Regions from separate parts of the Staphylococcus saccharolyticus genome, predicted to be linked through region 2. Evidence: riboswitches for the same ligand, from Rfam matches in the RefSeq annotation. Region 2 holds a riboswitch; each other region holds the start of a gene.
What was found. A riboswitch is a leader RNA that binds a small molecule or an ion and turns the genes downstream of it on or off. The one in region 2 is predicted to bind S-adenosylmethionine.
Positions count from the first base shown of each region.

Region 1: it holds a riboswitch for S-adenosylmethionine, as region 2 does, so the genes downstream of both, metK (methionine adenosyltransferase) here and DYE57_RS02810 (Na+/H+ antiporter NhaC family protein) in region 2, are expected to answer to the same signal.
Region 3: it holds a riboswitch for S-adenosylmethionine, as region 2 does, so the genes downstream of both, DYE57_RS09060 (methionine ABC transporter ATP-binding protein) here and DYE57_RS02810 (Na+/H+ antiporter NhaC family protein) in region 2, are expected to answer to the same signal.
Region 4: it holds a riboswitch for S-adenosylmethionine, as region 2 does, so the genes downstream of both, metX (homoserine O-acetyltransferase MetX) here and DYE57_RS02810 (Na+/H+ antiporter NhaC family protein) in region 2, are expected to answer to the same signal.

Region 1 is NZ_UHDZ01000001.1:997,775-1,005,756, forward strand. Features, by position in the region: gene ytkD (RNA deprotection pyrophosphohydrolase) at 1-363, shown strand, start outside; gene DYE57_RS04960 (alpha/beta hydrolase family protein) at 350-1,144, shown strand; gene DYE57_RS12805 (phosphoenolpyruvate carboxykinase (ATP)) at 1,235-1,564, opposite strand; gene DYE57_RS12810 (phosphoenolpyruvate carboxykinase (ATP)) at 1,548-2,036, opposite strand; partial or broken gene DYE57_RS12815 (phosphoenolpyruvate carboxykinase (ATP)) at 2,020-2,745, opposite strand; SAM riboswitch class I at 2,957-3,068, shown strand; gene metK (methionine adenosyltransferase) at 3,178-4,377, shown strand; gene DYE57_RS04975 (hypothetical protein) at 4,481-5,389, shown strand; partial or broken gene DYE57_RS04980 (aldo/keto reductase) at 5,553-6,319, shown strand; gene DYE57_RS04985 (fluoride efflux transporter FluC) at 6,485-6,838, opposite strand; gene crcB (fluoride efflux transporter CrcB) at 6,835-7,200, opposite strand; gene DYE57_RS04995 (hypothetical protein) at 7,247-7,552, opposite strand; gene DYE57_RS05000 (transaldolase) at 7,813-7,982, shown strand, end outside.
Region 2 is NZ_UHDZ01000001.1:624,333-632,314, forward strand. Features, by position in the region: partial or broken gene hutU (urocanate hydratase) at 1-124, shown strand, start outside; gene hutI (imidazolonepropionase) at 124-1,359, shown strand; partial or broken gene DYE57_RS02800 (amidohydrolase) at 1,660-2,732, shown strand; gene DYE57_RS02805 (SDR family oxidoreductase) at 2,839-3,720, shown strand; SAM riboswitch class I at 4,220-4,316, shown strand; gene DYE57_RS02810 (Na+/H+ antiporter NhaC family protein) at 4,433-5,725, shown strand; gene DYE57_RS02815 (SRPBCC family protein) at 6,076-6,564, shown strand; gene DYE57_RS02820 (MurR/RpiR family transcriptional regulator) at 6,881-7,642, opposite strand; partial or broken gene DYE57_RS02825 (alpha-glucoside-specific PTS transporter subunit IIBC) at 7,860-7,982, shown strand, end outside.
Region 3 is NZ_UHDZ01000001.1:1,852,563-1,860,544, reverse strand. Features, by position in the region: gene DYE57_RS09080 (arsenate reductase family protein) at 1-82, shown strand, start outside; gene gcvH (glycine cleavage system protein GcvH) at 255-635, shown strand; gene DYE57_RS09070 (toprim domain-containing protein) at 994-1,380, shown strand; gene DYE57_RS09065 (thioredoxin family protein) at 1,373-1,669, shown strand; SAM riboswitch class I at 1,727-1,836, shown strand; gene DYE57_RS09060 (methionine ABC transporter ATP-binding protein) at 1,930-2,955, shown strand; partial or broken gene DYE57_RS09055 (methionine ABC transporter permease) at 2,948-3,641, shown strand; gene DYE57_RS09050 (MetQ/NlpA family ABC transporter substrate-binding protein) at 3,662-4,471, shown strand; gene DYE57_RS09045 (CsbD family protein) at 4,909-5,100, shown strand; partial or broken gene popT (polyprenyl-phosphate transporter PopT) at 5,168-6,032, opposite strand; gene sufC (Fe-S cluster assembly ATPase SufC) at 6,355-7,116, shown strand; gene sufD (Fe-S cluster assembly protein SufD) at 7,213-7,982, shown strand, end outside.
Region 4 is NZ_UHDZ01000001.1:14,395-22,376, reverse strand. Features, by position in the region: gene dnaB (replicative DNA helicase) at 1-883, opposite strand, end outside; gene rplI (50S ribosomal protein L9) at 1,047-1,493, opposite strand; gene DYE57_RS00075 (DHH family phosphoesterase) at 1,490-3,457, opposite strand; gene DYE57_RS00070 (YybS family protein) at 3,486-4,412, opposite strand; gene metX (homoserine O-acetyltransferase MetX) at 4,530-5,498, opposite strand; SAM riboswitch class I at 5,565-5,668, opposite strand; partial or broken gene DYE57_RS00060 (AzlD domain-containing protein) at 5,795-6,128, opposite strand; gene DYE57_RS00055 (AzlC family ABC transporter permease) at 6,125-6,817, opposite strand; gene sph (sphingomyelin phosphodiesterase) at 7,236-7,982, shown strand, end outside.

The DNA of each region.
Region 1 (7,982 bases), 370 kb from region 2:
AAATTATTGTTTACGAAACATAAACATCGAGGTATAGAACTTCCTGGTGGTAAAGTCGAAAAGAATGAAAAAAGTATAGATGCAATTTTAAGAGAACTACATGAGGAAACAGGTGCTATTCCAAAAAAGACACACTATATTGCGCAATATCAAATCAAAACGAAGGATAAATCACTATTTTTAAAAGATGTTTTCTTTATAGAAGTAAGTCACATTGAAAATTCATCTAGCTATTATGAAACAAATGGTCCATGTCTTTATGTCAAAATTGATGATATTCCATACGAACAGCGGAGTTTTTTAATTGAAGACGCTGCAATCTTACATTGTTTGGAAAGGGTGAGGGAACTTGGATTTTATTAAAGTTAAAAAGATGCCAATTGACTCTCATACACATAATTTTGAAGAAGCTACCTATCAAGTTGATGCGTTAAAAGTTAAAGCGCTCATGATGATGCCAAAATTTAAAAAAGATGTTAAAAGAATTGTCGTATATTTACGCGGTGGAAAAGGACAAGTTGGCAAGGATAGAGCAGCAAGACTTATGCAATTTGCAGATGCACATACTTTAGTCATAGGTCCGTACTATAGAGGAAATAACAGATGTGAAGGTAAGGATGAATTTTATCATGGAGACTTAAATGATGTCATTCAATTGATTCGACTGTTACACCACCAATATCCATATGCTTTTATTCATATGGTTGGTTTTTCGCGTGGTGGTTTTCAAGGACTGCTTACTTTTCAAGACTTACCTGTCAATAGTTATATAATATGGGGTGGGGTATCGGACATTTTTTCAATGTATGAAGAACGTGTTGATTTGAGAGGAATGTTGCGTCGTATGGTTGGGCATCCCAAAAAGAATAAATCTGCCTATCAACAACGAGATGCAGTTAGATATATTCATAAAGACAGTCCACCTATACTTATTATTCATGGTGGAAAGGATGTTCAAGTAGGCATTCACCAAGCTTATGATCTAGAGGGAAAGTTAAAACGCAAAAGCGTTGAATATCAAACGTTCTATCAACTTAAAGAAGGACATGTACCTAGACCAAAAGCTATGAAAGAAACTTTAGGTAAGATTCATGAATGGATGAAGATAATAGAAGAAAATCAAAAGATAAAGCCATTTCCATAAATATAAAAATGTAATATAAAAGTAGTAAAGTCCAACAAAGTGAGATACTCGGTTGGGCTCTTTCCAATTTAAAATGATCAAATGAATCAATTATTTATTAAAGGCGCCTTTCTTGGCAATATGTTCTACTTCTGAACCAAACTTTTTAAAGTTTTCTTCAAAACGATTGATTAAGTTTTGTGCTTGTTCACGATATTTATCTTCATCACTCCAAGCATTCACTGGATCTAGGATTGTTTTCGGAACATCTTCAATTTCTATAGGTATACTTAAGTCGAATGTACTGTCTTTTTTATATTCAATATCTTTGAGTTTTCCTGAGATAGCTTGGTTGATCATTTGACGTGTGTAATGCAAGCTAATTCTTCGCCCAACACCATATTTTCCATCAGTCCAACCTGTGTTAACTAAAATAAACATTGATACCATGTTTATCAATTAAATCACCTAATAAATTTGCATAAACTGTAGGATTTAATAGTAAAAATGGAGCACCAAAACAAGTAGAGAATAAAGGTTCGGGTTCAGTCACTCCACGTTCAGTACCTACAAGTTTAGACGTAAATCCGCTTAAGAAATGATACATTGCTTGATCTTTTGTTAATTTTGAAATTGGAGGGATAACACCAAATGCATCAGCTGTTAAGAAAATAATTGTATTTGAATGAGCAGCTTTTGATGGTAAGACAATATTATCAATATGGTTTATAGGATATGCTGCTCTTGTATTTTCAGTAAATTGATTATCTTCGAAATCTGCGGTGCCATCATCTTTTACGACAGTATTTTCTAAGACTGTACCATATTCAATAGCATTATATATTTGAGTCTCTTTTTCTTTAGAGAGATTAATAGCTTTGGCATAACATCCACCTTCAATGGTTAAATACACCTTTTTTATTCCAACCGTGTTCATCATCACCAATGAGTTTACGGTTAGTATCGGTTGAGAGGGTAGTTTTTCCAGTTCCTGATAAACCGAAGAATAGTGCTACATCGCCTTTTTCTCCGACATTTGCTGAACAATGCATACTCATAATGTCTTACATTGGAAGAAGATAATTCATTACTGAAAAAATTCCTTTTTTCATTTCTCCTGCATATTCAATTCCGCCGATTAATATTAAATGAGATGATGACAAAAGTTTCTGAATGTGTACTATCTATTTCTGGTCTGCTTTAAAATGAGGTGCGGAAACAATTGTAAAGTTAGGTTTGATAGTTTTAGCTTCTTCAATTGAATCAGGTCGAATAAACATATTATGAGCAAATAAATTATGCCATGCTAATTCGTTAATAACCGTTAATTTTAAACGTGTATCTTTATCACTACCTGCATAATCATTAAAGACATATAACTCTTCTTTGTTATCCAAATAATCTAAAACTTTGTTGTAGAGTTTTAAGAATGTTTCTTCATTTATAGGTTGATTAATGTCGCCCCAATCGACATTATCTCTATATGAAGGTTCTGTAACTATAAATTTATCTTTAGGTGAACGTCCAGTATATTTTCCTGTATTAGCATTAATTGCTTCAAGTTCCGTAAGTTGACCTTCATTGTTGTTTAAAATCTTGTTGTATAGTTGTGTTGTTGACAGTTGATGATTTCTTTAATAATTGATTTATTTTGGTTGTTTCTGTGTATGTGTCCATTGACATACTCAATCCCTCCAAGCAATAGTAGCAATGTAAGCCTTTACATTTAGATAGTATAACAACAGTTTGATTAATCCACCTTAAAAATGAATAGCTGAGTAAACGAAAATTGACATTAACCTTTGAATTAGGTAGTATTATTTTTAACGGATTCTCTTATCCTGAGTGGTGGAGGGACATGGACCCAATGAAACCCAGCAACCTCTTTTATGTAAAGAAAGGTGCCAAACCGTTTTGCAGACACATAGCGTCTGAACGATAAGAGCGAATGGACGTTTAAGAGCCTTCTCTCTATCTTTATAGTGAAGAAGGCTCTTTTATTTAGCTCATATATTATAGAGAATTTTCGTAATTAATTTTAAAAGGAGCAAAACATGATTTATAATAAACGATTATTTACATCAGAATCAGTAACTGAAGGTCACCCAGATAAGATAGCTGACCAAGTTTCCGATGCTATTTTAGATGAAATTCTAAAAGATGATCCAAACGCGCGAGTGGCTTGTGAAACAACGGTAACAACTGGAATGGCACTTATTTCTGGAGAGATTTCAACTTCAACATATGTAGACATACCAAAGGTTGTTAGAGAAACAATCAAAAATATAGGGTACACAAGAGCTAAATTTGGTTATGATTTCCAAACGATGGCTGTACTTACTGCTATTGATGAACAATCTCCAGATATTGCACAAGGTGTGGATAAAGCGCTTGAATATCGTAATGATATTTCTGAAGAAGAGATAGAAGCTACAGGTGCAGGTGATCAAGGGTTAATGTTTGGATATGCAACGAATGAAACTGACACCTATATGCCTTTACCAATTTATTTATCTCATCAATTAGCAAAACGTTTATCAGATGTACGTAAGGATGAAATTTTAGATTATCTTCGTCCAGATGGTAAAGTACAAGTAACTGTTGAATATGATAAAGATGACCAACCTAAACGTGTTGATACAATTGTTGTTTCTACACAACATGCTGAGGACGTAGAATTAGAACAAATAGAGAAAGACATTAAAGAACAAGTCATTTATCCAACTGTTGATGAAAACTTATTAGATGAACATACAAAATTCTTTATTAATCCTACTGGACGTTTTGTTATCGGAGGACCACAAGGCGATGCTGGTTTAACAGGGCGTAAAATTATTGTAGATACTTATGGTGGTTATGCTCGACACGGTGGTGGTTGTTTCAGTGGAAAAGATCCTACTAAAGTCGATCGTTCAGCAGCATATGCAGCAAGATATGTCGCTAAAAATATTGTTGCTGCAGAATTAGCTAATCAATGTGAAGTTCAGCTTGCGTATGCGATTGGTGTAGCCGAACCTGTTTCAATATCTATTGATACATTTGGTACTGGAAAGGTTTCAGAAGCTCAATTAGTTGAGGCAGTAAGAGATCATTTTGATTTAAGACCTGCAGGTATCATTAAAATGTTAGATTTAAAACATCCTATTTATAAACAAACCGCTGCATATGGTCATTTTGGACGTACAGATGTTTTACTACCATGGGAGAAACTAGATAAAGTGAATTTACTTCAAGATGCTGTCGAATCAAAATAGCTTTTATTATTAGGGTATAAAGAAAATTAGTTTAAATGTCGAAAAACAGTAATTTTTCTATTATAATAAAAGTTATTGAAATGGTTAAAGGAGAGTTGTTGTGATGAGTTTATCTTCACCAATAGTTATAGGCTTAATTGTTGCGATTATTGTAGCTATTTTATTCTTTATACTTTTTTTATTTGCACATAGTAGTAAGAAAAAAGTTAAAGTACGAACAGAAGCATATTATAAAGAAAAAGAGCAACATATGAAAGAATCCCACGAGGAAGCCTTGGAAAAAGAAAGAGTAGAAAACAAAAAGGCTGTCACGAAACAAAAAGAGGATTATGAAGCGACAGTTAGTACAAAAAATCGCGAAATAGATGCGTTAAAACTTTTCTCAAAAAATCAAAGTGAATATGTCACTGATATGAGATTAATTGGAATTCGTGAAAGACTTGTTAAAGAAAAAAGAATTCGTCCAGAAGATATGTACATCATGGCCAATATTTTCTTGCCAAGTAATGAATTCAATAATATAGAACGTGTGAGCCATCTTGTGCTAACAAGAACGGGTCTATATATTATCGATTCTCAATTACTAAAAGGTCACGTTTATAGTGGAATAAGCGCTACTCAATTCAAAGAATTACCAACTATGTCTCAAGTTTTCCAGACACTTGATTTAGATGAATCAACACCTCAAACATTAGTGCTAGATCAAAATGATGATCAACAATCTTTAACATTTGTGAATTATTCTGAAAAGATTAAGTGTATTGAGCAACTTGCTGGTGATTTACAAAATGAATTAAATACCAAATATACGCCAACTTCCATTTTATATTTTAATCCTAAAAATGAAGGTGATGTTACAATATCTCATTATGCGCAATCATCAAATGTTAAAGTATTAGTAGGATCAGAACAATTAGATGAATTCTTTAATAAGTTTGTATTCCATGGTCGTATTCAATATAATGTTGATGATTTACAACATATTATGGACAAGATTGAGTCATTCAATTAAAAATAGAATTAAATCATAAAGATATTTGTAATTATCAATACTATATACTCTCAAACATTTTCTAATACGTTAATGTTTGAGAGTTTTTATTTTATTAAAAAAGGGGTATTGAATAAGAAAACACATGACTATCAGTTTGAAGTATTTAAGGAGTGAATGAGATGAAAATAGTGATGAATGTAAAAATGCAGTTAAACATGCGATTGAGAATGGATACAGAAGGTATAGACACTGCGAAGGTCTATGGGAATGAGGAGATGGTTGGTCAAGGCATCAAAGAGGCATTAGAATCTACAGGTTTAAAACGAGAAGAGTTATTTATCATTTCAAAGTTATGGCTTGAAGATTATGAACGTAATAATGTTGAAGATGCTTATGAAAATTCTATTCAACGATTAGGATTAGATTATTTAGATTTATATCTTATGCATTGGCCTGGTACAAATGAAGCTGTGATGATTGATACTTGGCAAGCTATGGAAGATTTATATAAACAAAATAAAGTAAAAAATATTGGTGTAAGTAACTTTACTCCTGAACATTTTGAAGCGTTACTCGCTCAAGTTTCAATAAAACCAGTCATTAATCAAGTTGAGTTTCGTCCATATTTGACTCAAAACGAATTACGTAAATACTTAGAGGCACAAAGTATCGTTATGGAATCATGGTCTCCACTAATGAATGGTGAGATTCTTAAAGATGATACAGTTAATGAAATAGCTAAAGAAATAGGACAGTCACCAGCTCAGGTAATTATCAGATGGAATATACAACATAATGTAGTGGTTATTCCTAAGTCTGTAACTCCTAGTCGTATTGAAGATAATCTAAATGTCTTTAATTTTGAATTGACCAAAGAACAGATGGAAAGAATCGATCAATAAAGATAAAAGAATAGGCCCTCATCCATTGGAATTTAATGAAAAATAAATGAGTAAAAAGCCCTGGTAGGTAAAACTGATAGGCACACCAAAAGTTAGACTAAAACTCTAGCTTTATGAGTGACTAACAAAATTTTTCTTACCGTGGCTTTAATACATATATTTAAATTTTAAATATATATAAGTGATTTCGGTGAGTTTTGATTATTACTTTTTAAATATGAAAACCAATATAACAAGCGATAAAACCGATAATAAATTGCAAAATTGAGTATCCTATAAAATGTAAAATTCTAAATTTAGGCGTTAACATTTTTACTAATTCAGATGAGAGAGTAGAAAATGTTGTTAAACCGCCAAGTACACCTGTTATAAAGAGAGGGGACAGCCAATGATTTGAAATTGCAGTTCCCATCGTTAAACCAATTGAAAAACTACCTAATATATTTACGATTGGTGTAGTAATTGGTATAGACGAATTAAAATGACGTTGGCACACATTTGTAACGAAAGCTCTTAATACAGCACCAATCCCTCCTCCTCCCATAACTAGGAGTGCAATAATCATGATAATTTACCTCCTATTGTGACACCGACATAACACAAAAGAACACCCAACAAATAACTTGTTAAACCGTATACTAATAGTACAATAAAATGTTGTTGCTCAAATAGAGTTACGAGCTCGAATTGAAAGGTCGAAAAAGTAGTTAATGCACCTAAAAATCCAGTAGTCAATCCTTTTTTAATAATTGGGTACTTCTTAAAATAAGATATTACAAAACTTCCAATAAATCCCATGAAAAAAGCACCTAATAGATTGGCAATAATAGTACCAAAAGGTATGACTGATCCATGATTAAGTATTGATAAAATATAACGAATGAATGCTCCTATAGCTCCACTTATAAATACATATATGTATTGCATGGTTATTTCACCTCAAATAATTGAATTTAAAATATCTTCTTTTTACTTAAAAAATAAATCCGAAAGTATGTAATGAAGAAAAAATATGAATGATAATCACAATTAAAATGATAATGGGTAAAAGTTTGCTTGCAACTTTAATCCAATCGTTACTTTCTTTAGAATATTTGATTGATTTATCCGCAAAAATAATAGCTATAATCAGAATGATAATATTTACTAAGCTAGTAGCAATCATAACTTTCATAAAAGAGCTAAATATATGACTTAATAACGTATTATTAGTATTAAAGAAAAAACTAACAATTAGAGTTATTAAACTTAGATAGAAATATTTTTTTGAACGTGACATATGTTACCTCCATGCTATACATTATTCCAATATATTATCACATTTTTAGAAAATAAGAATAGCGAAAATAAATTTTAAATAGATGTTTCCATTTTAATATAAATGCAAATTATTCGCTTCCATCACGTTGCCATGATATAAATATTTAATTACAAAGCCGTGTTAACCATAATTCTTACCATTATTTGAATATATATACATAATTTTATAATTACATATGAATTATTGTTGTACATGTGAACTTCAGGAGGAGAAATAACATGACAAAATTAAATATTGAAGTTTTTGCAGATGGTGCAGATATTGAAGAAATGAAAGTAGCATATCAAAATAAACTTGTAGATGGTTTTACGACTAATCCAAGTTTAATGGCTAAAGCTGGTGTAACTGATTACAAAGCTTTTGCTGAAGAAGCAGTGAAAGAGATTCC
Region 2 (7,982 bases):
ATTAACTACTGATCCGGGTATGGGAGTAGTAAGACATGTTGATGCAGGGTATGATAAGGCTATTGAAACTGCTAAAGAGAAAGGCATAAAAATTCCAATGATTAATGAAGCGGGGGATCAATAATGAATGATTTAATTATCCAAAATATTCAAGAATTAATTTTACCTCAACCAATAGATAAACCACTTAAAGGTCATGAGCTAGACAAGCTTAAGGTTATCGAAAATGGAACTGTTGTAATCAAAGATGGTAAAATTTTTTATTCTGGACCTCATTCGGATGATTATGAAGCAAAAGAAATGATTGATGCTACAGGCAAAGTTGTTTCCCCAGCACTTATTGATGCACATACACATCTCATATTTGGAGGTTCTCGCGAGCATGAAATGTCATTAAAAAGGCAAGGTAAGTCTTATCTTGAGATTCTTGAAGCTGGAGGCGGTATTCTCTCAACAGTTAAAGCAACACGTGAAATAAGTGAAGACGAGTTATTTAAAAAAGCTGAACATGATTTGCTAACGATGGTTCAACATGGTGTTCTTACAATTGAAAGTAAAAGTGGCTACGGTTTAGATAAAGACAATGAACTTAAACAATTACGTGTATCTCATCGTCTAGCGGATAAGTGTGATTTGGATATGAAACATCCGTTTTTAGTATTTCATACAGTTCCAAAAGAAGCAAAATCAAATGAAGCATTTTCAGAAGATATGATTAATCTGCTTCCAGAGGTTAAGAAGTATGCAGATTTTGCAGATATATTCAGTGAAACAGACGTCTTTTCAATTGAAGAATCCAAACGGTATATGGAAAAAGCCAAAGAAGCAGGATTTAAAGTAAAAATACATGCCGATGAAATCGATCCTTTAGGTGGATTAGAGTTAGCCATAGATGAAAATGCAATCTCAGCTAATCACCTTGTAGCTTCTAGTGAAGAGGGTAAAGCAAGATTGAAAAACAGTGATACTGTGGCTGTTTTACTTCCTGCAACAACATTTTATTTAGATAAAAATGATTATGCTGATGCACGAGTAATGTTAAATAATGGCGGAGCAATTGCGATTGCAACCGACTATAATCCGGGAAGTAGTGTAATAAATAATCTACAATTAGCTATGGCAATTGCTGCATTAAAACTAAAACTGTCTCCAAATGAAGTTTGGAATGCTGTAACGGTTAATGCGGCTAAAGCTATTGATTCAGATGCTGGTACAATTAATGAGGGTGATAAAGCTAATCTTGTGATATGGGATTTACTAAATCATGAGTATATCCTATACCATTTTGGTATTAATCATGCTCAAAAAGTAATTAAAGAGGGTAAAGTTATTGTAGATAATGAATTTAATATAGATTAAGATAAATTATTTCGCCTATTATTACTAATTAATCTTACTCATGTATATAAATGTACTAGTTACTATGACAATCTTTGATAGTAGGTTACTAATGAAGGAGAGGGACATCGTACGTGATGACTTGCTCTTTTCTGTTTCGAAAATAAATGTATAAATCTTAGAACGCATTAAAAATTCAGAATTTTTTTGATATTAATGTTAAAATTGACTTATTAGAGATAATGATATGTTTCATTAAACAATAATGAAGCAATGCGTTTATAGTTTAGAATATTTTAGTAGGAAGGGGTTGAGTCAGCGATGACTAACTATTCAACATATATCAATTGGCGACGTCAATTTCATCGATTCCCTGAACTTTCAGATCAAGAATATAAAGCCACTAAGACTTTAAAACAAATTTTAAAAAGTTATCTAGATTTGCCTTTAAATACTGGTTTAGTTGCTGAAATTGGGGATGGAGAAGATATGGTAGCTGTAAGAACAGATATCGATGCTTTACCTAATAGAAGAACAAGTACATCATGAATTTACTTCAACAAATCAAGGTGTCATGCATGTGGCCATGATATTCATATAGCAAGTATATTAGCTGTTGTTACTAAATTAAAAGAAATAGAGAGTCAGTTAACTGGACGTGTACGTTTAATATTTCAAGCTGCTGAAGAATTGGGACACGGAGCGTTTAAAATTACTGATGCAGGTGTGCTTAAAGGTGCTAAAGCAGTGCTTGGCTTTCATAATTATCCCACTTTAAATGTTGGAGAATTTGCTATTAAATCAGGTGTGACCACTTCTTCAGTCGGTCGTTTTCAATTTCAAATTCGAGGGAAGGGTGCACATGCTGCTAAACCTGAGCAATGGAACGATCCGGTAGTCGTAGTTGGTCAACTTATTAATAGTTTACAAACAATTATAAGCTGAAATTTATCAGCATTTGATAATGTAGTCGTAACAATTAGTGAGATTTCTTGTGGCAATACTTGGAATGTTATAGCTGACAAAGCTTACATTCAAGGTACTGTTCGGTCGTATAGTGAAAAAATATTGATGATGGATTAAGTCAAGCGTTTAATGTTGATATTTATTTCTCATATTCTAGGCTTCCTGGAGCTGTAGTAAATGATAAATATTTTACTAAACTAGCAATAGAGGTCGCTAAAGAGGTGGAATATCATGTATCAATACTTGATGAACCACTTACTATTGGAGAAGATTTTTCAGGTTATACACGAGAATATCCTGGAGTATTCGCTTTCATAGGTTCCAATAGTAAATATGATTTACATCATCCTAAATATCATCCAGATGTGCGTATTTTGGAAAAAGCCCCCCAATATTTCGTACAACTCGTTCAACGTTTATTGACTTGAATTTTTAAGTTGGAGTGATTTCATATTTCTTATAATTTCCTATGATTAAATGTGCATGATAACTGGGTATATAATAAGCATTAAATTAATTAGGAGATGATTTGAAATGTCAGCTCAAGATCCTCGCAATAAATTTAAAACAGATAATTATGAAAAACAAGAACAAGAAGTTCCAGGTATACAAGCTAAGATGTCACCACAACCCGATTGTGGTGAAGACTCTTATCATGGTCACCATCGATTAGATGGCTTTAAAATACTAGTTACTGGTGGCGATTCAGCGATTGGTCGTGCAGCAGCGATTGCCTATGCTAAAGAAGGTGCAGATGTAGCGATTAATTATTTACCAAGTGAACAACAAGATGCAGATGATGTAAAACAAGTCATTGAAAGTGTTGGACAAAAAGCTATATTAATTCCTGGTGATATTAGAGATGAACAATTTAACTATGACATGGTTCAAGAGGCTTATCAGCAATTAGGTGGTTTAGACAATATAACGTTGGTTGCGGGTCATCAACTTTATCAAAATGAATTATCAGAGTTCAAAACCCAAGATTTTACTGAAACTTTCGAAACAAATGTTTATCCAGTGTTTTGGACAGTTCAAAAAGCACTAGAGTATTTACAACCAGGAGGTTCTATTACGACTACATCTTCTGTTCAAGGCTATAATCCTAATCCAATTCTTCATGATTATGCTGCAACAAAAGCTGCAATTATATCACTAACGAAAAGTTTTTCAGCAGAATTTGGTCCTAAAGGTATTCGTGTTAATTGTATTGCACCAGGTCCGTTTTGGTCTCCATTACAAATCGTTGGTGGGCAACCACAAAGTGCTATACCTACTTTTGGGCAAAACACACCATTAGGACGTGCAGGTCAACCTGTTGAATGTGCAGGAACTTATGTACTTTTAGCTTCTGATGATGCAAGTTATATTACTGGTCAAGTATATGGTGTGACTGGTGGAACTCAAATAGATTAACTTAACTATAGTTGTATGATTAGTATCAACTTTTCGGTGTGAAAGTACACGGAACGTGATAAACATTTTACAAACGTATACAGTTTAATATGAGATTTGTTTGTATAGTAAGGGCCTGGGACATAAACCAATGTCCTAGGCTTTCTTAACGTATAGGCAGTCGATGACAGAATTGAAAATGCGATTGTCCTTAGTTTTTTAATATTAGTTTCCTCTTACAAGAGACAATAATGGTTACAATGTGGATGTTTTATTTTTAATAATAATTGATTGTAGTGATGGATAATGAAAAAGATTAAAGCTGAAACACTCTCAGACATGCAAAATTATAAATTACTTAGTTATTTTTGGAGTTGCATTAGCGATATTTATCATTGCATCTATAAGTGTAGCTATTTTTGAAAATTATTTTACTACTTTAGAAAACATGTAAACTATTATTAAAATATTAAGTGTTGACGTTATTACAAATATCTTGTAACGTTAAACATAATTCAATAACTTATCAAGAGAAGTGGAGGGACTGGCCCAAAGAAGCTTCGGCAACATTGTATCATGTGCCAATTCCAGTAACCGTGAAGGTTAGAAGATAAGGTTAAACACGATGTTAACTGAGGCTGGGGCATGAATAGGTGTCTCAGCATTTGTTAATTAAACACTGTGGTTATTTTAAGTGTCTCAATCACTTTTATTTTGGAAAGTAGGTTAAATAATGGAGAAAATAAAGAAAGGCAATGCATGGGCATTACTACCATTACTTTTATTTGTAATACTATTTCTTGGTGTAGGCATCGTTACTGGAGATTTTACTAATATGCCTTTAAATGTTGCTATTACAATAACTGTTATAGTTGCCTTATTGATGAATAGAAAAGAATCATTCGCTAAAAAGGTTGAAGTTTTTACTAAAGGTGCCGGACATTCAAATATAATACTAATGATGCTCATTTTTATCTTAGCAGGTGCTTTTTCTACTACTGTAGAAAAAATGGGTGGTGTGTCTTCAACTGTTAATCTAGGACTATCCCTTATTCCACAAAACTTAATCATTGTTGGTTTATTTGTGACATGTATGTTTGTTTCGATATCAATGGGGACATCGGTAGGTACTGTAGCGGCCATCGCGCCAGTTGGATTTGGTTTTGCACAAGCAACAGACGTTCCTACAGCATTAGCGATGGCAACAGTTGTTGGGGGAGCAATGTTTGGTGATAATTTATCTATGATTTCTGATACAACTATTGCAGCTGTGAGAACGCAAAAAACTAAAATGGGTGATAAGTTTAGAGTCAACTTTAAAATTGTCTTCCCAGGAGCGATTTTAACCATTTTAATATTATTCTTCTTAACGAATGGGATTTCAATCGACCGTTCTAAACATTATGACTTTAATCTAATTAAAGTGATTCCTTATTTGTTAGTACTTATTCTTGCACTCATAGGCATTAATGTCATTATTGTGCTCATTGGTGGTACAGCACTAGCGGGTATCATTGGTTTAATTGATGGTTCATTTGATTGGAAAGGATTATTAAGCGCCATTTCGAAAGGAATTATAGGAATGGAAGATATTGCTATGATTGCTTTACTTATCGGTGGTTTAGTTGGAATTATCCAACATAATGGTGGTATAGACTGGTTATTGCAATTTGTTCGTTCTAAAGTAAAGTCTAAGCGTGGTGCTGAACTAGGTATTGCTAGTTTAGTGAGCGCTGCAGATATATCGACGGCTAATAATACGATATCAATCATTATGGCGGGTCCTTTAGCTAAAAATATAGCTGATGAATATGATGTTGATCCTAGAAAGTCTGCAAGTATTCTTGATATTTTTGGTGGATGTTTTCAAGGGTTACTACCTTATAGTCCACAAGTAATATCGGCAGCAGGTGTAGCAGGGATTTCTCCATTTTTAATGCTTCCATATAGTATTTATCCAATTTTACTTGGGGTGTGCGGTTTAGTGGCGATTATTTTCAGAGTGCCACGTTTAAAAAATAGCTGACAAACTATATAGGATGAGATGTTTTTTGAATGTATCTTAACTTGAAGAGTCTGGACATCCATCAATGTCTCAGTTATTTTGATATATTGACAATCGCTAACTGAATTGAACTTATGATGATAGCAGGATTTTTAACTATGGTTCAGAGGCAAAGCAACGAGAATTTTATATAGAAATTCAACATACAGTGCACGTTGGGGTACGGAGATGGGACAACGAATTCAATAGTAATTCTATCCCACTCTTATTATTTGAAATATAATATTTAAATTAATTTTAAAGTGCACAAAGTTTGTGACATAGCATAAATACGTTAAAATAATATTAAGAGTGAAAGTAGGTGAAAAATAGTGGCAAAATATAATGTAGAAATCGATATCGAGCGACTGCTTAAATTTACGCCAGAAGTCGTCTATGAAGCATGGACAAAGAAAGACATTCTAAAAGAATGGTTTATGACTACTTTACGCACAAATAAATCATTTGAAGCAGATATTCAAGAAGGCGGGACTTATCGCATTGTTGATAGTAGAAATGGTAAACAAAATGTCATTGAAGGTACATATGAGGAATTAGTCATGGATGAATATATTAAAATGACGATTGGAATGCTAGGATTGAGTGAAGAAGAAGATGTTATAGAAGTTGAATTCTTCGAGCGAGATAATGGTGGAACTCAAATGTTCTTTTACTATCGTTCTTTTGTAGAAAAAGAAAGAAGTTTAACGGCATTAGAGTATAAACAAAAGAAAAAAGAATATCACGATTCGACAGTTCATGGATTTGAATTAATGATTGATCAGATGCAACATGTTCTTGAAGAGCAACGACATAACTAAGTGAAAAGCCAGCTTGTCAAAAATATAAATATATTAATAAGACTGTTAGAAAACTTTTTATTGAGAAGTCATACTTCATTGAATACCTGAACTATATCTTTGGATAAGTTTCACTATCTTTAAAGGGAGCAGTGTAGCTATAGATTTTACTATTAGTAAACGAACTAGATATATGTATAGGTGTGTCGAATACATCATATGACTTTTATGGATAAGATGTACTAATGACCTAAGTAACAGTAAATCTTTAGAGGGTTTATCCACGGTTTATAGCAGCTTTGTGGTAAGAAAGATTTTTCTTACACAAGCTGCTTTTTTAAATTAATTCATTATTTTCTTTACGTTTGTTATATTTTCTTAGGAGTGTTTCAAAAAAGATGTGATAACTGATAAAACTAGAGTAATCTGTTCCATCATTTAAATAAAAGGTATTACTTGAAACATAAATATTGTAGTTAGCTTGTTGTGCGAGAGAATTATCTTTCATAGTAGTGATGGAAATAAAGAATTTTTGTCTTAATTGCAGAAGTTGTGTCACTTCGGTGAGTTGATAGGTCTCACCGGATAATGAAATAATAAAAAATAAATCTTTGGGAACTGTTTTATTTAAGACCATTTTCAATTCATAGACGTCGTGTAATATTATGATATTTTTATGCATAGTTAATAAAATACGTTGCGCTTCCTTTGCTACATTCATTTGAGCTCGACAAGTGCCATATAAATAAATAGTCGTGGCTTCATGCATTTTGTTCGTCAACAGATGATAATCAATACGTTCTAAGTAACTGAAAGTATTTTCAATTTCTTGTTTGAATTGTTCCATTGAGTCAGAGGGGAGTTGCTGTTTTTTATGATTTTCAAATTTTAAAAAGGATTTAAAATCGCTATAACCGTCGAATCCTAGTTTACGAGTGAAACGGTGTATCATCGCGTTTGACGCATGCGTGTGGTGAGCTAATTCTTGAATTTTTATTGTTTGGCATTTTTCAATATGCGTATTAACATAATGTACAATTTGAATGTCATTATCATTTAATTGATTGAAATTAGAATTAACACGCTCATCTAAAATAATTTTTAACACCTTAATACTGTTCCTTGAAAATATTTTCTTTAAATGAAAATATAATCTGATCATACGAAATAGTTTCAAATTACGGCAACGTTATTGTTTATATATAAGCGTTTACTATGTATTGAAATTAAGTTATTAATTATGAGGTTTCTACATTGATATTGTAAATATTGTTCATCAATGAGGCTCGTATATATGGGATGTGGAGGTATAGAAAATGAATGCAATTAAACGTTTCGGTAGCGCAATGATTGTTCCAGTCTTGATGTTTGCCTTCTTTGGTATTGTACTTGGGTTCGCTACACTTTTTAAAAATTTAACAATCATGGGGGAAATAGCT
Region 3 (7,982 bases), 1.2 Mb from region 2:
GGTAAAACGTCCATTAGTTATCTCTGGAGATGATATCACTTTAGGTTTTAAAGAGGACGATTATAAACAGCATTGGTTGTAATTTTATTGCTTTGTCTTAAAAAGTGAACATTAATAGTAAATTATTAGTGAAAATGATGTTTTATAAACTTAAACACGAATTTTAATTAACATTATCTTTTAGATAATAGTTGAATGAATAATTTCAGTGTGGCATCATTAAATTGTAATTAAATAATTAGGAGGGGATTCTCGTGGCAGTACCGAGCGAATTTAAGTATTCTAAAGAACATGAATGGGTTAAAGTTGAAGATAACGTAGCAACTATTGGTATTACGGAACATGCTCAGAATGAATTAGGTGATATCGTATTTGTTGAGTTACCTGAAACAGATGATGAATTAAATGAAGGTGACACTTTCGGTAGTGTTGAATCAGTTAAAACTGTGTCAGAGTTATATGCACCAATTTCAGGTAAAATCATCGAAGTGAATGAAGAGTTAGAAGATAGTCCTGAATTTGTTAATGAATCACCATATGAAAAAGCATGGATGGTTAAAATAGAAATAAACGATGAAAGTCAATTACAAGAATTATTATCAGCGGATCAATACTCAGAAATGATTGGTGAATAGTACGTTTAAACTCCTCGATTATACAAAATCAAGGAGTTTTTTTACAAGGGTTGTAAGTTAAAACTGTTGAAGTAATCATCTCAGGATTATAGCAGAACATTAAATGAGTTCTTTTAAATAAACAACAATAGTAAAAGTATATCAATTACATATGAAACTAAAATTTAAATCATTACTAGCAGAGTATTGATTGATATTAATGGTTAAAAATTGTAGTGAATTGTGGAACGCTTGAGCTAAGCTCATGCATCAGTGACACTAGCAATTAAAAATTGCAGTGTCACTTAATGTTTAGTTTTTTGGGATTCTGTGAATTATGTAAGTGACAGTTCTATCGACGCTTAGAAGGTGGATTGACATGACTATTGTAAATAAAGTAATCATTGTTGAAGGTAAATCGGATAAGAAAAGAGTACAACAAGTTATCGCTGAACCCGTTAGTATTATTTGTACCCATGGCACAATGAGTATAGATAAGATTGACAATATGATAGAATCACTTTATGGTAAACAAGTTTATGTTCTTGCAGATTCTGATGACGAAGGAGAGAAAATTAGAAAATGGTTTAAAAGATATTTAAGCGAAAGCGAACACATATATGTTGATAAAACATATTGCGAAGTAGCAAAATGTCCAAAAAATTATTTAGCTAATGTTCTGAATAGATATGGTTTTACTGTTCGTAAAGAGAAGAATCTTATGCCTAATTTAAACACTGAAAGGTTAATTTTAGTTAATGAATAGATCTAAAGATCTTAAAGATATAACAGAAAATTTCAACAAAGATAAATATCTCATTTTTGGTTACACACCTATGTGTGGTACATGTAAAATGTCTGAAAAGATGTTAGACATTGCTAATGAAATTGTACGCTTACCTGTAATAAAAGTTAATCTTAATTTTCATCCTGAATGGAGTAAAGAAAAAGAAATAATGTCAGTACCCGTTTTGTTAGTTATCAATAGGGATACAGAGCTGAAGAGAATTTATGCATTTCAATCAGTACCTTATTTGTTAGAAAATTTAAAATAATTATTGACGAAACTTTAGCACGGTGGTAGGATTAAAACAAATTAAATGATGCGTAAACTCTTATCAAGAGAGGTGGAGGGATGTGCCCTATGAAGCCCGGCAACCGTCTGATATAGAAATGGTGCCAATTCACATAAAGTTTAACTTTAAACTTTAGAAGATGAGAGAAAGAATATATGACTAATGCTTTCTCAAATTTTCTAAAGATTGAGAAAGCATTTTTTTAATTTTATTTAAGCAACATTAAGGAGGCTATTAACGTGATTGAGTTAAATCAAATTGTTAAACGATATCACACGAAGAACAAAGATGTTCTCGCTGTTGATCACATTGATTTAAATATTGAATCAGGCTCAATTTTTGGCGTTATTGGTTTCTCTGGTGCTGGTAAGAGCACGCTAATTAGAATGTTTAACAATTTAGAAACTCCAAAATCTGGAGATATCATTATAGATGGAGACAATATTAGTCAATTATCTAAGTCAGAGTTACGTAGAAAACGTCAAAAAGTAAGTATGATTTTCCAACATTTCAACTTATTATGGTCTAGAAATGTAATGAAAAACATTACGTTCCCACTAGAGATTGCAGGTGTACCTAGTGGGACTGCTAAACAAAAAGCACTTGAGTTAATAGAACTTGTAGGTCTTAAAGGGCGTGAAAATGCTTATCCTTCTGAATTGTCAGGTGGACAAAAGCAACGTGTCGGAATAGCTAGGGCTTTAACGAACAACCCGGATGTTCTATTATGTGATGAAGCTACGAGTGCATTAGATCCACAGACTACAGATGAAATTCTTGATTTATTGCTAAAGGTTAGAGAACAACAAAATCTTACTATCGTTTTAATCACACATGAAATGCATGTGATTAGGCGAATTTGTGATGAAGTAGCTGTAATGGAGAGTGGTAAAGTCATTGAACAAGGTAAAGTTAGTAAGGTATTTGAAAATCCTCAACATGAAGTGACTCAACGATTTGTTAAAGATGATTTAAATGATAATTTTGAGGAATCATTAGACGAATTAGAACCATTAGGTAAAGATGCTTACATAGTAAGATTAAACTTTACTGGCAATAATGTGACACAACCTATCATTTCATATATAACAAAAATGCATCATATTGACTTTAACATCCTTGAAGCTGATACTAAGAATACTAAAAATGGCTCGTTAGGTTTTTTAGTGATTCATATTCCACACATTAATATAGAGTGTTTTAATCAATTTAAAAATGATTTACATGACCAACACGTGAATGTGGAGGTGTTGAGACATGGGTAAATCATATAGCGAAATATTTCATGAAATGTTTATAATGCCTAACGTTCAATGGCCTGAGGTGTGGCAAGCTATATTAGAAACACTTTATATGACTGTTGTTTCTACATTTTTCGCCTTTATTTTTGGATTGATTTTAGGAGTATTACTCTTTTTATCGGCTAAGAGTGATTCTGTAGCTGCGAAGGTCTTTTATACAATTGTTTCATTTATAGTCAATTTATTTAGAGCGATTCCTTTTATTATTTTAATCTTATTACTTATACCATTTACGAGTGCTATTAGGAACAATAAGCGGACCTACTGGAGCACTACCAGCTCTTATCATAGGTGCTGCGCCATTTTATGCTAGATTGGTTGAGATTGCATTTAAAGAAATAGATAAAGGCGTGATTGAAGCTGCATGGTCAATAGGAGCCAACACTTGGACAGTTGTAAGAAAAGTTTTACTCCCGGAAGCTATGCCAGCGTTAGTTTCTGGTATTACGGTTACTGCCATTGCATTAGTCGGTTCAACAGCTATTGCAGGCGTTATAGGTGCTGGTGGGTTAGGCAACTTAGCATATCTAACAGGATTTACACGAAACCAAAACGACGTCATCTTAGTTTCTACGGTATTCACCTTGATTATTGTATTTATAATTCAATTCCTTGGGGATTGGATTACAAATAAAATTGATAAACGATAAAGAAAAGGGGACCATGCTTTATGAAAAAATTATTTGGAATTATTTTAGTCTTAGCATTAACAGTTGCATTAGCTGCTTGTGGTGGTGGCGACAAGAACAAAACGATAACAGTAGGTGCATCACCAGCGCCTCACGCTGAAATTTTTGAAAAAGCTAAGCCTTTACTAGAGAAAAAAGGATATGATTTAAAAATTAAAACAATTAACGATTACACTATACCAAATAAATTGTTAGATAAAGGTGAAATCGATGCTAACTTCTTCCAACATACACCATATTTAGACACTGAGAGTAAAGAAAAGGCTTATAAAATTGAATCTGCAGGAAATGTAGAATTAGAACCGATGTCAGTTTATTCTAAAAAGTATAAAAGCCTAAAACATTTGCCAAAAGGTGACACAGTATATGTATCAAATAACCCTGCTGAACAAGGACGTTTCTTAAAATTCTTCGTAGACGAAGGCTTAATTAAACTAAAAAAGGGCGTTAAAATTGAAGATGCAAAATTCAGTGACATTACCGAAAACAAAAAAGATATTAAATTTGATAATAAACAATCAGCAGAATATTTACCGAAAATTTATCAAAACCAAGATGCTGATGCAGTTATCATTAATTCTAACTATGCAATTGATCAAAAACTAAGTCCTAAGAAAGACTCAATTGCATTAGAATCACCTAAAGGTAATCCTTATGCTAACTTAATTGCAGTTCAAAAAGGACATAAAGATGACAAAAAAATCAAGGTTTTAATGGAAGTTCTACAATCTAAAGACATTCAAGACTACATTAAAGATAAATATGATGGTGCAGTTATACCAGCTAAATAATTTATAGAAACCAGTAATATTACTTATGCTAAAGCCCGTAAAATGAATGATAGTAATCATCATTAGTACGGGCTATTTAAATTTTAAAATTATAATTTCACAATAGATTTTGAAGCATTTTTATTATTTTGTTAGTGTGCCTCTATATAGAATGCCTACACCCATTCCATTGTACTTATTTTGGTAGTCAAATTTTAATATTTCAATATACGGATGATCTTTCAAAAATCGATTTACTTTTTTATTGAGACCATTTTCAGTCATAGCTTTAAAATTAATAAATGCATAATTTAACTTTATTATAATATTGGTGTGGATGAATAAAAATAAAAGATAGGCATATTTTTAGTTATATATAAATTATTTTCTATAGGAATGTTTAATAACAAATATGCGGGGTATTTAAAGACTAAGTTAAGAATTAAGGAGGAATTACATTGGCTGAAGATAAATTTGAACAAGCTAAAGGTAATATTAAAGAAACTGTAGGGAATGCTACTGATAATAAAGATTTAGAAAAAGAAGGTAAAGGTGACAAAGCATCTGGTAAAGCTAAAGAAGCAGTAGATAACGTTAAAGAAAAAGCTAACGATGTTATTGATAAATTTAAAGGTAATAAAGGCGACTAATTTTCATGCTTTGAACAATATAAGCTCTCACGTACAAAATCGTACTTGAGGGCTTAATTTATGTGGTTTAAATTGATTTATTTTCATTACGATCGGTAATCTTACCAAGTATATAACTGACTATAAAACCAATTATTAGTGTAAGGGATATGATATTAACCATTGAAAGGCATTGGTGGGAATTCCAGGGAAAATTGCATATAGCTCCAATAACAAAACCAATAATTAATGCCAAAGTCATAATGGTATGATGTTGCAAGAAATATTTAATTAAGCGACTAGAAATCATGAATCCTGTAAGAATGCCTAAACCAATGATGAAAATAATTGGTAATGCTTTGAAATTAAGTTGAACAAGCTCGGAAAGTGCAAACATAATGGTACCGTATGCCCCAAAAACTAATAACATAAATGATCCTGATATACTTGGCAATAACATTGCACTTGAAGCACATATTCCAGCTAAATAATATTTAATAATAAGACCGAAAGATAAAGATAGTGTCTCACCAGAATGTTTATCTCTATGATTGAGCAATGTAAAAATTACAATAATGGCAATACCAATAAAGACCATTAAATAATATTTCAACTCAAAAGTTTGTTTGAAATTAGAAATATTTAATAGATATGGAATAATTCCAATAATATGACCCGTAAAGAAAAACATAGTAGGTATATTGTGATTGCTGAGTAAATAATTGAATAAATTGCTTAATATACTTATTGCTATTATCATTCCTATTCAATATAGGAAGTAAAAATTTAAAGCTAGTCCAAAAGCGTTTAGAGAATAGTCCACTCATTGAACTAATAAATTTATCATAAATGCCAAGTAGTAAAGCAATAGTGCCACCACTTACACCAGGCACTAGGTCGCTGGTTCCCATTGCAAAACCCTTAAGGATATTAATCCATTTTAAATTGTTCATGTGTGGCTCCTTTCAAAAATGATTTAAAGGTTAAAGTGTGTCATATCATAAAAATGGAAGTTGCGGTCATGATTTAACTAATATGTCTAAAAATTGGCTATTGAGAAATCGAACGTTTCTTTATCATTTAATCTCAATGAAAGCGTTTGATAAAAATAATTTTATTTAAAGAATTAATCTAAAAAAGCAGTTTAAAAAGTTTATATTGAAGACTAAGTACGTTATAATGAAGAGAATTGAAATTCGCTGAGTCTTTTTGACTATAGATTAAAATTATTATAAACTAGTTAAGAAAACTTTATATTTTACGGAGGGAATATAAATGTCATCAACATTAGAAATTAAGGACCTACATGTGTCTATTGAGGATAAAGATATTTTAAAAGGTGTTAATTTAACTGTTAATACAGGAGAAATACACGCAATTATGGGTCCTAATGGTACTGGTAAATCAACATTATCTTCTGCAATTATGGGACATCCAACATACGAAGTTACACAAGGTGAAGTATTATTAGATGGCGTAAATATTTTAGAATTAGACGTTGATGAAAGAGCGAAAGCAGGTTTATTCCTTGCAATGCAGTATCCTTCAGAAATTACTGGGGTAACAAATGCAGACTTCATGCGTTCAGCAATCAATGCTAAACGTGAAGAAGGGCAAGAAATAAACCTAATGCAATTTATCAAGAAATTAGATAAACAAATGGATTTCTTAGATATAGATCAAAATATGGCTCAACGTTATTTAAATGAAGGTTTCTCTGGTGGGGAGAAAAAACGTAATGAAATCTTACAATTAATGATGTTAGAACCTAAGTTCGCAATTTTAGACGAAATTGACTCAGGATTAGATATAGACGCACTGAAAGTAGTATCTAAAGGTATTAATCAAATGCGTGGAGACGATTTCGGTACATTGATGATTACGCACTATCAACGTCTGTTAAACTATATTACTCCTGATAAAGTACATGTGATGTATGGTGGTAAAGTAGTTAAATCTGGTGGTCCAGAACTAGCTAAACGTCTTGAAGAAGAAGGTTACGAGTGGATTAAAGAAGAATTTGGTGCAGCTGAATAGTCATATTCCACTAATTTAGCATTGAGATGTTCACATTGAATGATGAAAATGAACATGCTAATCGAAAATATTTCATCAAGTAGGAGGATTAAAGTTATGACAACGGAAACTTTGAACATTTCTGAAGAACAACTTGTTGATTATTCTAAAGCGCACAATGAACCTTCTTGGATGACGGAATTACGTAAAAAAGCGTTGAAATTAACAGAAACTTTAGAAATGCCAAAACCTGATAAAACTAAATTAAGAAAATGGAATTTTGATACGTTTAAACAACATTATACAACTGGTATAGCTTATGATAATTTATCACAATTACCAGAAGCTGTTAAACAAATTATAGATGTTGAAAACTCTGAGAATTTAGTTATTCAACATAATAATGAATTAGCATATACGCAAGTATCTAAACAAGCTGATAATGATGATGTCATTATTGAAAGTTTAGCAGAAGCAATGACCAATCATAGTGACTTAGTTCAGAAATATTTTATGACAGAAGCAGTTGGAGTAGATGAACATCGTCTCACAGCCTTGCATACTGCTCTAGTCAATGGTGGTATTTTCGTTTATGTACCTAAAAATGTTGCAGTTGAGCATCCAATTCAATATGTTGTTTTACATGATGATGACCAAGCGAGTTTCTATAACCATGTCATTATTATTACTGAAGAAAGTGCTGATGTGACATACGTTGAAAATTATTTATCAACTGCAAGTGGTGAAGGTAACCAAATTAATATAGTTTCAGAAGTGATTGCAGGTGCTAATTCTAACATCATATATGGCTCTGTAGACTATTTGGATAATGGGTTTACAGGTCACATCATTCGCCGTGGCTCTGCAGATGCTGATGCATCAATAAA
Region 4 (7,982 bases), 610 kb from region 2:
GTGTATCGTCTATGAATATTTTAGTTCGAGACAGTTTACCAACTGCAATTGTAAAGCGATTCCAGTCTTCTTCTGTCATTGTACCCGTTCTTAAGCGGTTAGAATCTACGTTACCTGAACTACAAATCATACGTGTAGCAAGTTGATCAGCACCCATCTCAAGTGAGAAGATGCCTATGGTAAACATATCTTCATGTGTGGCTACCTTTTGCGCAATATTAAGCGCGAAGGCAGTCTTACCTACTGATGGCCTTGCCGCTAAAATAATTAAATCATTGCGGTTGAAACCTGCAGTCATTTGGTCAAGATCTCGATAACCCGTTGGTATCCCAGGTGTTTGACCACTATTTTGATCGAGCTCTTCAGCAGTTTCATATACTTGTCCTAGAACATCTCTAATATCTTTAAAACCATCACTCTCGCGTGTAGAGGATAGTTCAAGAATACGTCGTTCGGCATCACTTAAAATTGTATCTAATTCTAATTCATCATTATAGCCATCATTCGCGATGCTATCGGCAGTTTGAATCAATTTACGTTTGAGCGCATGTTTAAATACGATATCCGTGTAATATTGAACATTACGCGTTGTTGGAACACTTGTCGATAGTTCTGCAAGATATTGAGGACCACCAGCTTCGCTTAAATTTCCTTCACTAGATAACTGATCCATCAATGTAACAACATCAATATCTTTGTTGTCTTCATTGAGATGCATCATTGCTCGGAAAATATGTTGGTGAGCACCTCTATAAAACGACTCAGGAAGCAGTACTTCCTGAGTTGTGTTAATGAGTTCTGGATCTATAATAATGGCACCTAAGACAGATTGTTCAGCTTCATTGCTATGTGGCATTCGATTTTGCTCATACATTCCATCCATGATTTACTTACACCTCTTATTTCAATCCATCTTTTTTAATCACTTTTACTGTATCACGTTACAAACACTTATGATATTCATATCATTATTTGTCAATCATTCTAATATTGAACAGATGTTGATGGATTCAGTCATCATCTGCTTGCATTCTATTTGTTACAAATTATTGTTCTACTGTATGAACTCTAATTGTACCTTCAACTTCTTTATCTAATTTAACAGGTACGTTTGTATAACCTAAAGCACGAATACCTTGTGGTAAATCCATTTTACGTTTGTCGATTTTAATATCATGTTGCTTTTTTAATGCTTCGGCAATTTGTTTCGTACTAACAGAACCAAATAATTTGCCACCTTCACCTGTTTTAGCTGATACTTCAACTTCAATGTTAGCTAATCGTTCTTTAAGTGCTTTAGCATCATCTATTTCTTGTTGTCTATCTGCTGCTGCACGTTTATTTTGTTGTTCTAATTGTTTTAAGTTACCAGGAGTTGCCTCTACAGCATAATTGTTTTTTAGTAAGAAGTTATTTGCATAACCTACTGGCACATCTTTAACTTCGCCTTTTTTACCTTTACCCTTAACGTCTTGTGTGAAAATTACTTTCATGCGTCTTCACTCCTACTCATTTGTTCTGTAATTGCTTGTTGTAATTGTTCAATAGCTTCATCTATTGTGACATCTTTAATTTGCGTCGCAGCATTTGTGAGGTGACCCCCACCACCTAAAGCTTCCATCGTTAATTGAACATTAATAGAACCTAATGAACGTGCAGAGATACCAATAAGGTTATCTTCACGTTTAGCTACGACATAAGATGCTTCGATACCTTCTAAACTTAACAACTCATCAGCAGCTTGTGCAACCGTAACTGGATGATAGATTTTGTCATCCGAACCATGTGCAATAGCTACGCCTTGATCTTGTATCTTAACTGTGCGCATCAATTCTGAACGATTGATATACGTATCAACATCATCTTTTAAGAAATGCTGAGTTAATATTGTGTCTGCACCATGCGCACGTAGATAGCTTGCTGCATCAAATGTTCTTGAACCTGTTCTTAATGTGAAGTTTCTAGTATCTACTATAATACCTGCATACATCACTGTAGATTCTAAACGCGTGAGTCTTTGTTCAGTTGGTTGATATTCTAATAATTCTGTTACGAGCTCAGCAGTTGAGCTTGCATATGGTTCCATATAAACCAATAATGGGTTGGAAATAAAGCTTTCACCACGTCTGTGATGATCGATAACCACTTTACGGTTTGCTTTATTTAAAACATTTTCATCTAAGACCATTTCAGGTTTATGTGTATCGACGACAACAACCGTTGTCTTAGATGTCATCATATCCCAAGCCTCATCAGATGTAACGAAACGTTCTTTTAATTCAGGTTTCTTATCAATTTCATCCATTACTCGACGTAATGTTGGATCGATATCAGAATCATTAAGAACGATAAAGGCTTCTAGGTTGTTCATTGATGCAAAGCGTGATACCCCAATTGCTGCACCAACAGCATCCAAATCAGGTCGTTGATGTCCCATAATAATGACTTTGTCGCCTTCAGTAAGAATATCTTTCAAAGCATGAGAAATAACACGGGCACGTACACGTGTACGCTTTTCCATAGGGTCCGTTTTACCACCATAGAATCTCACGTTACCATTCATATTCTTAATTGCGACTTGGTCACCACCACGACCTAACGCTAAGTCTAAACCAGATTGTGACAAATCACCGAGATCAATAAGGTTCTCAGTACCTTCACCCACACCAATACTTAGTGTTAATTGTGCACGATAACCCACACTTTTCTCTCTTAATTGACTTAAAATATCGAAGTTAGAGTCTTCAAGTTCCTCTAAAATCTTTTGATTGAGATATGCGACAAACTGATCAGAATTATAACGCTTGAAATAAATGTTATACTCTTGAGCCCAGCGACTGATGACACGTGTCACCATTGAATTAATTTCTGAACGTTGTGTATCGTTCATATTTTGCGTGATTTCATCGTAGTTATCTAAGAATAACGTTGCGATGATTGGTTTAGAATCTTCATACAACTCATAAGTATGTACAGTTTCAGTTATATCGAAGAAGTATAAACAATGTTCATGTTCTGAATAACGAACGTGATAATAATAGTTGTTATTTTCTATTTCTACTTCTTGAACTTTCTCTAATTGTTTTAATATGTTAGGGAAGACTTCATTAACATTTTCAGAAATCACATTTGTTTCAATATGTTCTGACACGAACTGGTTCATCCACTCAATATGATTATCTTCATCTAACACTATCATCCCGATTGGCAAGTGCTTGATTGCTTTATTACTACTTGTCGAGATATGACCACTTAAATCATCCACATAATTATCCATTTTGAGAAACGCTTGTCTCATTAACACGCCACTAACGATAATCATTACGAGGAGAATTGCCGATGCAATACCTGCGACGATTTGGTTAAAAATTAACCACACGATGACTAACGCAATGGCAGTGAGTACCAATAATATAAATGGTATGAGCAAAGCTTTTTTAGTGGATTGACGGTTCATTCTTCCACCTCTAATCACTATTTAATAATCATTTTTTTATCATTCGTTTTAAATTAATACATAAATCAATAACTCCAAGTAAACCAACGATATGAGTTGCTGGTGAAATGAGCGTTCCCACTACCATTAACATAATCGTTAAGAAGCTTGGCCATTTTTTGGCTTTCCCAAAGAAATGAATGACGCTTAAACCTTGGATGTACATCACTAATGATAACACAACTTCAAAGTTTAAAACGATGCTTTGAAATATACTTGGTTCATTTGCAAACATCACACATATAAGAACTATAAGATAAACCCATAATAAAGTACGGCTCATTTGCCATGCGAATAAAGGTTTAAATATAGGTGTTGCTACTTTAAATTTTCGTAAGATTGGAAATGTAATAATCAGATTAATTAAGATAAAAAGGAAAATGACTATAATTAGATAACTAGGGAGTTGGACCGTCATTTGTCGGAAACTTTCCTCAAGAATCTGTCTATAGTTTGAATCTAATCCACTAGATAAAATGACATCATGTATTTCATCTTTGAATGGCTTAATTAATACGGCTGCTTTCGGAATTTTTTCGAATGTTTGTAATAACATCCATCCAATAAGTGAAATTAAACTTAGTGATGTCGTTGAAACATATAAAATTCTTTCTTTTGATGCTTTTTCCTTAAGTAATTGTCCGGTGATTGCACTTAAAATTAATAGTAAAACCATCGTACTTAAGACAAATGTATTACCTAATAACGTTGTTAAAATAACTGTTACTAATGCACTAATTCCAAATGATTGTATAGAACAGTTCCAAATTACTACTCCTGGAATCGTTGCAATTAAACATAAAATTAAGCCGAGAACAGGTAATACATGTGTTACTAAAGCGACTATCACTAATGAAATAATTGCTAAAATAGTTGCTTTAGGTTGTATTTTTGAAAACACACACGCCACTCCCATACTTTTTGACTATGATTTCTATTTTAACCTCTTTAACAAAATTTAACAATAAAGTGCTACTTTTAATGCATAGCAATAAACTAGTAGCACTCGCTTTGCAACTGTGTTCCTCCTTAATTATTTTCGTCGGAATTGCTTCAAATTTAAGAAATGATACAAATTAGGTGCCCAATCATTAAAGTTAAGTAAAAAACCATCGTGTCCGACATTGTCAGGCACAAAGAAATGACGATGATATTTAAATCTTTCACCGACAGCTCTCACTTGATCATCTGGATAGAGTAAATCATCAATAAAGCACATTGTTAACACCTTGGTTTCTAAAAATTGAAAGACTTTATCTACATCATCTCTTCCTCGATCAATATTGTGACTATCTAAGACGTCTAGTAGTGTTAAATAACAATTTAAATCGAAGTATTCTTTAAATTTATTACCTTGATGTTGCTGATAACTTACAACCTCATCAGGTGTAAAACTTTGATCATAGCTTTTAGAGGAGCGATACGTTAAGAAGCCAAGTTGACGAGCGATACTCAAACCTTCTTTCCCACCAAGGTGAATAGCTTGGCGTGCTATTTCATTAAAAGCTCGACTATAAGATGACATTTTATCTGTGGCAGCAAGGATAATAGCTTTATCGACTTGAAATTTATTATTATATAGCATTTCCATGACTTGCATACCTCCAAGACTTCCTCCTATAAGAATATTAATCTTTCTATAGCCAAGTGCTTGAATGCCTTTCTTTATTGCTTTAACGTTATCGCGTAAAGTTAGTTGCTCTGGAAATTTAGGATCAATCTTTTTGGAACTCGATCCAAATGGACTTCCTATGACATTAAAAGTCAGAAATTGATAGTCATGACATGGAATGTAGCCACCATCAATAATTTCACACCACCAACCATGATGATTATCTGTTCCATATGTTAAATGATTGCCGGTTAACGCATGACAAACAACTACTAGAGGTTGACCTGTGTATCCTACATGCACATAACGTAGTTTTAAATTGTTGATGATTTCACCTGATTCAGTTGTAAATGCACCTAATTCTAACGTATGTACTTTATAATTGGTCATCATTATCACTACCCCCTCTTACTAATAAAGCTTCCTACTCAGATGAATAAGTAAGAAGCAATCTAGTAATTATCATTCGAGTTACTCGTTGGTTGTAGCACCGTGCTATCATCATTAGTCAGTTGCTGAACCATCCCTGGGCCAGTTCCCTCAGCTTCTCAAAATAAGATTTCATCAATTTAGTTTTATAGTGATGTAGATATTAGTTTCTGGCTTGAATAGTCTAAATTTTCTAATTATTTTAATATTAACTAACTTTTTCTACAACTTCAATGATTTGCTGTTATTTTCAAAGGTTAAAAGACTAAACGTAAACAAGCGATTATAGTGATACCTCTGATTATTGTCACAGTGAGACTGCGTGTAAAAATGGCGAGAATTACAGTTGGTATGTATGATTGCAATAACATATGACAAATTAAGCGTGTATCCAAATGTATGATTATATTGTTGAATTACCCCATCAATGATAAGCGCGGTAAATAGCGTGATAGGAATATAAGAAAGCCACTTAATTACGGTTGCTGGCAAGTTTACTTTAGATATCATGACAAATGGAATAATTTGAACGAGTAACGTCACAATTCCACATAAAATGATGAGTATCAATGTATGTAAATCAGTCATCATCTTTCCATCACCACCCCTAATGTTGCAGCTACTGTTGCGGCTATTAATATTGCGACATATGAGTGCATGACTAAACTTAAAAGAAGCATCATTACAATAACGCATACAATTAATACAGTGTATATTCGAAACCTAGATTTTTTAATTGTTTCAAATTGAGATATACCTAAGAAAATAAACATTGCAGTGATGGCAAAGTCGAGACCAAGGGCATCTGGATTTGTAATATATTTGCCGAAAAGTGCACCAGCCACACAAGAAACAGTCCAAAATAGGTAGGCAGTAATATTTAATCCATGAAGCCATCGATCATTAATCTTTTCGCCTTTAACGTATGGCATTATTGCTACTCCAAAAGTTTCATCTGTTAATAATGTCCCAAGCCCTACCCTATTCCAGAATCCATACTTTTTATAATTAGGCGCTAAGGTCATACTTAGTAGAAACATTCGAGAGTTAACGATAAGTGTCGTAAGCACGATTGCTGATGTAGGTGTACCTGCCATCATTAACGTACAAACGATAAATTGAGCTGCACCTGCGTAAATAATGAGACATAGTAACATAATTTCTAGAAGGCTGAACTTTTGTGAGGCTGCAACAATTCCAAAGGATAATCCTACGCCTGCATATCCAAATAATGTAGGAATACACTCCCTCACACCTTGTTTAAAAGTAAGGTGAGTCATTTCATCAGCCCCATTCTCCCTTGTAAAATAATAAAGTTAGTCTAATATATTTCATAATGACATTCAATATTATTATAAATCGGTATGTGTGAGGTCAGACAAGCAGATGTATAAAAAGCCATTATAATGATCATTTTAAGATTTCAGAATTTTGTTTCTTTTTTTAGACTTCCTTCTGAATATTTAAAGTCAATTTCGTTTTTCATATCCCCTATCCTGTTAAACTAAAAAATTTTTAAATATAAAATTTTGAATCAATATAAAAATGACACTTTCTATTGAATACATTCAATTTTAAAAAATCATCCTTAAATTTTTAATTTATTATTAAAATTTTATTTAGATATAGTAATTTTCAAAAACAACTTAATTTTGTTTGATATAATCACACCATCAAATGAAATGAGGTGTAATAAAATTGAATTGGCAACGTAAATGTATCTTAACTACTTTATGCATATTAAGTAGTTTATTCTTAGTATTTTTGACAGTTACATATGCAAGTGAACGCAGTCCTGAAAACAGCCTTAAAATTACTACACATAACGTTTATTTCTTACCTACAGCAATATATCCCAATTGGGGACAATCTCAGCGCGCTGATTTAATTTCAAAAGCTGATTATATACAAGGTCAAGATGTCGTAATTTTTAATGAATTATTTGATAAAAAAGCATCAAATCGACTTTTAACAAACTTACAATCACAATATCCTTATCAAACACCTATTGTTGGTAAAGGCACAGAAGGTTGGCAAAAAACATCTGGTTCTTATAGAAAAATTAAAAAAGTAAGCGGTGGTGTTGGTATTGTAAGTAAATGGCCAATTGTTGAACAAGAACAACATATTTACAAAAATGGTTGTGGCGCTGACAAGCTAAGTAATAAAGGCTTTGCGTACATTAAAATTAATAAAAATGGTAAATATCAACATATTATCGGTACTCACCTTCAAGCTGAAGATCCAACATGTCTTAAAGGAAAAGATCAAACTATTAGACAGAGTCAAATGAATGAAATTAAACAATTTATTAAAGATAAAAATATTCCTAAAAATGAACCTGTATATATCGGCGGTGATTTAAATGTTATTAAAGGGTCAGATGAGTTCAAGCAAATGCCTGATAACTTGAATATTTCATTACCTACACAATTTGAAGGTAAC